DNA from 2 places in the Pseudomonas sp. MWU13-2517 genome. Region 2 is predicted to be linked to the other one. Evidence: riboswitches for the same ligand, from Rfam matches in the RefSeq annotation. Region 2 holds a riboswitch; the other holds the start of a gene.
What was found. Region 2 has a riboswitch for cobalamin ahead of cobO (cob(I)yrinic acid a,c-diamide adenosyltransferase). Riboswitches for the same ligand answer to the same signal wherever they lie in the genome.

Region 1 (3,577 bases), on a different contig from region 2:
TGCTTGATCAGTGAGCCGAACACGTCCGACAACGACTCATTCAATGTCCCGGATTGATTGAAGTACATCAACTTGGCCTCGTCCTCGGTGACGCCATGGGCCAACTCATGGCCAATCACGTCAAGAGCCACCGTGAACCGGTTGAACAACTGGCCATCCCCATCGCCAAACACCATCTGGGTCGAGTTCCAGAACGCATTGTTGTAGTTCTGGCCAAAGTGAACGGTAGCGTCCAACGCCATGCCGGCATCATCGATGGAGTTGCGGTCGAAGACCTGGTCGAAAAAATCGAAGGTGGCACCCAGGCCATCATAGGCTTCGTCCACCGCCGCATCACCACTCACGGGCTGCCCTTCGCCACGGATCAGCTTTCCTGGCAGGCTGTCGGTGCCCTCGGCGCTGTAGATCGAACGCTGTTTCTCGGCCCCCATGGCCAAGGCCAGGCGTGCCGGCCCTTTGGCGGGCACCGCGACCATGCGCAGCGAGCGGAACGTGCTGTCTTTGGCGCGGGTACGCAGCGCGACATCCCGCTGCGCCTTGTCACCGTTGCGGGCGATCTGGTCGAGCATATAGGGGGGAATCAAGCAAAAAATAGGGTTACGCACAGAGTGATCACACATTGACTGGCTCCTTGTTGGCGTGTGGTGAACGTCCGGGTAGCCGTTTCAGGATAGCTCCCAGGGGTTAACGCGTGTCATCAATTGTCATTAACCTATGTTGCAGTCGTGTTTATCCATGGAGGACTTACCGATGCCCGCACGTAAAGCCAAGATCGACCTTTCGTACCGCCCGCGGCTCGCCGACCTGCGCCCGCTGATCGCACCGAACCCCACGCTACTGGAGGCGCGGGCGGCGACGCCCCGCGTGACCTCCGCCAACGATCTGAAGGACCGGCACGGCTACGCTGAAGATTTTCTCGGCAGCTTCATCGTGCCCTGGCCCACGGTGGTGGAAGCCCTCGCCAGTGACGTACAGACGCTGGAAAGTGGCGACCAGCGGCTGGACTACACGCATTTCTCGATAACGATGTCACGCTCAAAGCGGCTCGCGCTTTATGTCGGGGTCAACATCGACGGCGGCCAGCACGTAGACATTGTTCGCAGCAACGATACTTGGGCCTACGACGGCCGCCTGCCCATCGATGCGCAGGTGGGTGAAGCGCTCTACGCCAATAATGGCCTCGATCGCGGCCACCTGGTCCGTCGACAAGACCCCAATTGGGGTGACGTGACGCAAACCGCCAACCTCGACACCTTTCATTTCACCAATTGCTCGCCGCAGATGAGCGGGTTCAATCAGAAGACCTGGCTGGAACTCGAAGACTACATTCTGGACAACACACAACGCTGGAAGGCCAGGGCCACAGTGTTTACCGGCCCGGTGTATGCCGACGACGACCGTATGTACCGGGGTGTTCAGATCCCCAAGGCCTTCTGGAAAGTGGTCGCCTACCTCAGCGACGACGGCAAGCCCTCAGCCAGCGCCTACATGATCGACCAGACCCGCGAACTGGGTCAGCTCGACCTGGTGTTCGGCCAACTTCGGACCTACCAGCGCAGCGTGGCCCAGATAGAGCGCCTGACCGGCATCCGCTTCGCCAACCTGGCCGACTACGACGGTTTCAGCAACGAAGAGCGCGCTACCGGCACGCGGATCGAAGCGCTGATCCAGGGTCCTGAGGACATTCGTCTCTGAGCGGGCACGCCTTGGGCTATTTCGCCTCGCTCTAATCAACTACCATACCGCGCCGGTTCCCAAACGGGACTAATAGGGAATCCGAAGCGCGGTATACCCGCGTCAATCGGAACTGCCCCCGCAACTGTAGGTGCTGAGCCTGCCCCTTGATGCCACTGGACCTCGTCCGGGAAGGCCGGGGCGTGGCGACGACGCATCAGTCAGGAGACCTGCCGGCCCAAGCTCAATCACTAACCGGCGGGGTGTCCGGGAAGGACATTCTTGCCTGGCGCTTCCACGGCGCTCGAGGGTGTATTTCCGAACCGTGCCTCCCCAGTTCCACGTACGGTTCACTCGGAGATCGCCCCATGCTGCCACGCGTTACCGCCCTGCTCACCGGCATTGGCTTCTGTGCCCTGGCCCACGCCGCGCCCACCCACTACCCGCTGACGGTGGAAAACTGCGGCAGCACCCTCACCTTCCAGCAAGCGCCTGCGCGCAGCGTGACCATCGGCCAGGCCGCCACCGAAATGCTGTATGCCTTGGGCGTGGGCGATAAAGTGGTGGGCACCTCGCTGTGGTTCAACAGCGTACTGGCGCAGTACAAGGCACAGAACGATCGCATTGAGCGCCTGGCCAACAACGAGCCGAGCTTCGAAGCCGTGATCGCCAAACGCCCGCAACTGGTGGCCGCCGAACTGGAATGGGTGGTCGGCCCGCAAGGCGTGGTCGGCACCCGCGAGCAATTCCATGAACTGAAGATCCCCACCTACCTGCTGCCCTCCGACTGCGAAGGCAAGGACAACCTGGTGGGCGCCGACGGTACACGGCTGGAGCCGTTCCGCATCGAGACCATTTATAAGAGCATCAGCCAACTCGCCGAAATCTTCGACGTACAGGCGCGTGGCCAACAGCTGAACGATGAGCTCAAGGCGCGCCTGGCCAAATCCGTCGCCACTGCACAAAGCAAGGCCCTCAAACAGGCCAGCGCCTTGGTGTGGTTCTCCAGCGCCGAGATGGCCAGCGATCCCTACGTGGCCGGTCACAAGGGCGTTCCGCAGTTCATGCTGGAAACCCTGGGCCTTTCCAACGTGGTGCAGTCCGATGAAGAGTGGCCCGCGGTCGGCTGGGAAACCATCGCCAAGGCCAACCCGACCTTCCTGGTGATCGCACGCATGGACCGCCGCCGCTACCCGGCCGACGATCATGAAAAGAAGCTCGCCTTCCTGCGCAGCGACCCAGTGACCCGCAACATGGACGCGGTGAAAAACAACCGCATCATCATTATTGATGCCCTGGCCCTGCAGGCCAGCCTGCGCACGTTCGATGGCCTGGAACAACTGGCCGGAGCCATCGACGGCTACGACCTGCCGAAATGATCCGCACCTTGCTCGCCCTCATCCTGCTCCTGCTCGCGATCCTCGCCGGCGTGGCCATCGGTGAAACCGCCATCGAACCGCAGGTGGTGTTGCAGGTGCTCGCCAACAAACTGTGGGCGGCCGGCTACGTACTGGACCCGATCGATGAAGGCGTGGTGTGGAACTACCGCTTGACCCGCGCCCTGGTCGCTGCCGCCTGTGGTGCGGGGCTGGCGACTTGCGGCGTGATTTTACAGTCCTTGCTGCGTAACCCGTTGGCCGATCCGTACCTGCTGGGCATCAGCGCCGGCGCCTCGACCGGTGCAGTTCTGGTGGCCCTGATCGGCGTGGGCGGTGGCTTGATTTCACTGTCGGCGGGTGCATTTGTCGGCGCCATGGCCGCGTTTGCCCTGGTGATCCTGCTGGCGCGCGCCAGCGGTTCGGCCACCGGTACCGGGCAGATCATCCTCGCGGGCATTGCCGGTTCGCAGCTGTTCAATGCCCTCACTGCCTTCCTGATCACCAAGTCGGCCAGCTCCGAACAG
Region 2 (3,577 bases):
CGTGATGGGCGCGGATGGCGTCAAGCATCGGCGTATTTTCCGACAGCGCCTGGTGGTGCAGTTCCGGATAACCGCCAGGCAGGTAGAGGCTGTCGGCCTCAGGCAATTGACGATCGTGAATCGGCGAAAAGAAGCGTAGTTCGGCGCCCATCGCCCGCAACACGTCAAGGCTGGCACCGTAGGTGAAAGCGAACGCTTCGTCGCGGGCCACGGCAATACGCACGCCAGCAAGCAACGGCTCGGCCTTGACCACCTCAGGGGCGGCAAAGGTCACCGGCGGCGGCAAAGCCACCTCGCAACTGCTGCCCAGGGCTTGGGCGGCGGCATCCAGGCGTACGTCGAGGTCATTCAATTCACTGGCCTGGACCAGACCCAAGTGACGGCTTGGCAGTTCGATCCCGGTTTCCCGGGACAGTGCGCCGTACCAGCGCAGGCCTTCAGTGAGACTCCCTTCGAGCAGTTGCGCATGGCGCAGCGTGCCAACGCGGTTGGCCAGCACGCCGGCGAACGGCAAGTCCGGCTGATAGCGCGCCAGGCCCAGGGCCAGCGCGCCGAAGGTCTGGGCCATCGCGGTGCCGTCGATCACCCCAAGGACTGGCACGCCGAAGTGTCGGGCCAGGTCGGCGCTGGATGGGGTGCCGTCGAACAGGCCCATCACGCCTTCGATCAGGATCAGATCGGCCTCCCCCGCTGCTTCCCACAGCAAGCGACGGCTTTCCTGCTCGCCGACCATCCACATGTCCAATTGATACACCGGCGCACCGCTGGCACGCTCGTGGATCATCGGATCGAGAAAGTCCGGCCCGCATTTGAACACGCGCACCTTGCGCCCCAGGTTACGATGCAAACGGGCGAGCGCGGCGGTGACGGTGGTTTTGCCCTGGCCGGACGCCGGTGCAGCGATCAATACGGCCGGGCAATGACGGGGCTGATTCAAAGCTCGACGCCCTTCTGTGCCTTGATACCGGCCTGGAACGCGTGCTTGAGCATGCCCATTTCGGTCACGGTGTCACCCATTTCGATCAGTTCGGGCTTGGCGCCACGCCCCGTGACCACCACATGCTGCATCGGCGGGCGGGCTTGCAGGTCGCTCAATACCTGATCCAGGTCGAGGTAGCCGTGCTTGAGGGCGATGTTCAACTCATCCAGCACCACCAGGCCAATAGTCGGGTCTTGCAACAATGCTCGGGAAACCGCCCAGGCAGCCTCGGCAGCGGCGATGTCGCGCTGACGGTCCTGGGTTTCCCAGGTAAAGCCTTCGCCCATCACATGGAAACGCACTTGCTCGGGGAAGCGGCGGAAGAACAATTCTTCGCCGGTGCTGTTACGTCCCTTGATGAACTGCACCACGCCGCATTGCATGCCATGGCCCATGGCGCGAGCGAGCATGCCGAACGCCGAACTGCTCTTGCCTTTGCCGTTGCCGGTCAGTACCAGCAGCAATCCGCATTCGTTGGGGGAATTGGCAATGCGCTCATCGATCACGGCTTTTTTGCGCAGCATGCGCGCCAAGTGGCGCTCGTCGCGATCAGGGGAATCAGTCATGGCAGCTCTCCGTTGGGGCTGAACAAAAACGGCGGGCAGAAAAGAAAAAAACAGACAGCCAAGCATCGCCCACCGTGATGCTGTTGGATGCTTCAGGCCGGTCTCCGGGCTCATGAGTGGCGCTCTACAAAAGAACAGGCCGACGTTGCGCCTTCCCATATCGCACGGCGATACAGTGGCAAAAGGCAGCGTCTTGACTCATTTACCGTTGCGGGGGCAGCGCCGGAATCGCGGCAACACTGTGTACAAGTGCGCTCACTCACCGGCTTCCCTGTTTCACTCTGTCGACCCACGGGTCACAGAGCACCTGGAACAAGCCGCGAAGGTTAGTGGGTTGGGGGTGGAGCGTCAATTAAAGCTGGCCAGACAACCCAAAGCTGCAAGCGGGCATTGCACCCGCTTGTTGCAGCTTTGGGTTGTGTTTTATGGATTACGAGCCAGGTTTGCTGGCAGCACGCGCTTGGCAGTCAAATAAGCATTCTGCCAATACGCTTTGGACAACGTATCCAGTTTTACCGTGCCGCCAGTCTGCGGTGCGTGCACAAAGCGGCCCTCACCTACGTAGATCCCAGCATGGCTGACCTGCGAACCACCACCCGTGGCGAAAAACAGCAGGTCACCGGTTTGCAGGTTTTCCTCACTGACGTTCTGGGCACGCATAACGATCAATTCACGGGTCGTGCGTGGCAACGAGATGCCCGCCGCATCACGGTAGACAAAACCGATCAGGCCACTGCAATCAAACCCGGAATCCGGCGTGTTGCCACCCCAACGATAAGGCGTGCCAACCAGGCCCAGCGCACGGAAGAGCACATCTTCGGCAGCAGGCGAGAAACTCTGCGTGGAGTAATTGAACACCGGCTTGGGCTTGACGGCCACTGGAGCGGGTGGCGGGCGGCTTGCGCAGGCACTGAGGAGCGCGGCACAAACAAGCAGAATGAGGCGGGCTGAGGTCGACATGGGCAGAACAATCCTGGTCTGGATGCGGCTTTTCGCTGCCGAACGCTGAAAACCAGAACGCGCAAGCAAAGCTCGCGCGAACGGATTCCAACAATATCCAGGGATTCTAGCGCTTACACGTCAAACTTCAAGTATCACTTTAACTTTACTTGCTAGCGGTAACCGTAGTCGGGGCCATGGCGAGGGCGCGCTTGGCTTCGATGAAGGTTTTGCTCCAGTAGCTATCACCCAGGCTGTCGACGCGGACACCGCCACTGCGGCGGCTGCTGGAGTGAATAAACTGGTTATCGCCCAAGTAGATACCGGCGTGACTGACACGACCACGACCCGCCGTACTGAAGAAAAGCAGATCACCCGGCTTGAGGTTGTTGCGTGCGACCAACGGTGCATTCACGTTGATCATTTCGCGCGTCGAGCGTGGCAGATTCATGCCAGCCTCTTCACGAAACAGGTAGCCGATAAAGCCGCTGCAGTCGAAACCGGCTTCAGAGGTACCGCCGAAACGGTAACGGGTACCGATCAGGGACATGCCGCGTTCAAGAATGCTGTCGGCCAGAACTGGAAGCTGATAAGGCTTGTTGCCGTCGAAGTTGGCAAGTTCTTTCTCGGTTGCCACTTCTTCTTCATAGACAGTCGAAGACTGGGAAGCGACGAATTTTGCCTGGGACTGCTGTTGGGTCTTGTGCTGCTCAGCCACTTGTTGAGGGTGGGAGGCGCAACCAAACAACAGGGTAACAAGTGCGAGAGGCACGAGGGGTGCGAAGCGATTTAGCATGGGCACGACCGTGGCTGATATGTAAAGAAGTCGAGACTATGCCTTCTATCACATCGATTTGCAAATTCAATCGCGGTCTATGTGACTTATCGTTTTGACCCCGACATCTAAGCCCTTAACACCCTGTACCCGCCTTTTGCGTGGCAAAACCAGCCCAAACGCAGGTTTTCTGGCGCCTGAAATATGCCGAAAGCCCTGAAATGACTGGGCTGGCTACCAGCCGAGGGTTTCCTTGAGGAAAGGGATGGTCAGCTTGCGCTGGGCTTGCAAAGAGGCCTGATCGAGCTGTTCGAGCAA

Region 1: another riboswitch for cobalamin. It lies ahead of M5B97_RS17055 (ABC transporter substrate-binding protein); the one in region 2 lies ahead of cobO (cob(I)yrinic acid a,c-diamide adenosyltransferase).

Annotation. Positions count from the first base shown of each region.
Region 1 is NZ_JALMFA010000011.1:42,314-45,890, forward strand. It holds gene M5B97_RS17045 (M4 family metallopeptidase) at 1-620, opposite strand, end outside; gene M5B97_RS17050 (DNA/RNA non-specific endonuclease) at 751-1,695, shown strand; cobalamin riboswitch at 1,732-1,927, shown strand; gene M5B97_RS17055 (ABC transporter substrate-binding protein) at 2,043-3,053, shown strand; gene M5B97_RS17060 (iron ABC transporter permease) at 3,050-3,577, shown strand, end outside.
Region 2 is NZ_JALMFA010000005.1:82,906-86,482, forward strand. It holds gene M5B97_RS08965 (cobyrinate a,c-diamide synthase) at 1-937, opposite strand, end outside; gene cobO (cob(I)yrinic acid a,c-diamide adenosyltransferase) at 934-1,545, opposite strand; cobalamin riboswitch at 1,623-1,871, opposite strand; gene M5B97_RS08975 (C40 family peptidase) at 1,969-2,505, opposite strand; gene M5B97_RS08980 (NlpC/P60 family protein) at 2,651-3,280, opposite strand; gene hda (DnaA regulatory inactivator Hda) at 3,494-3,577, opposite strand, start outside.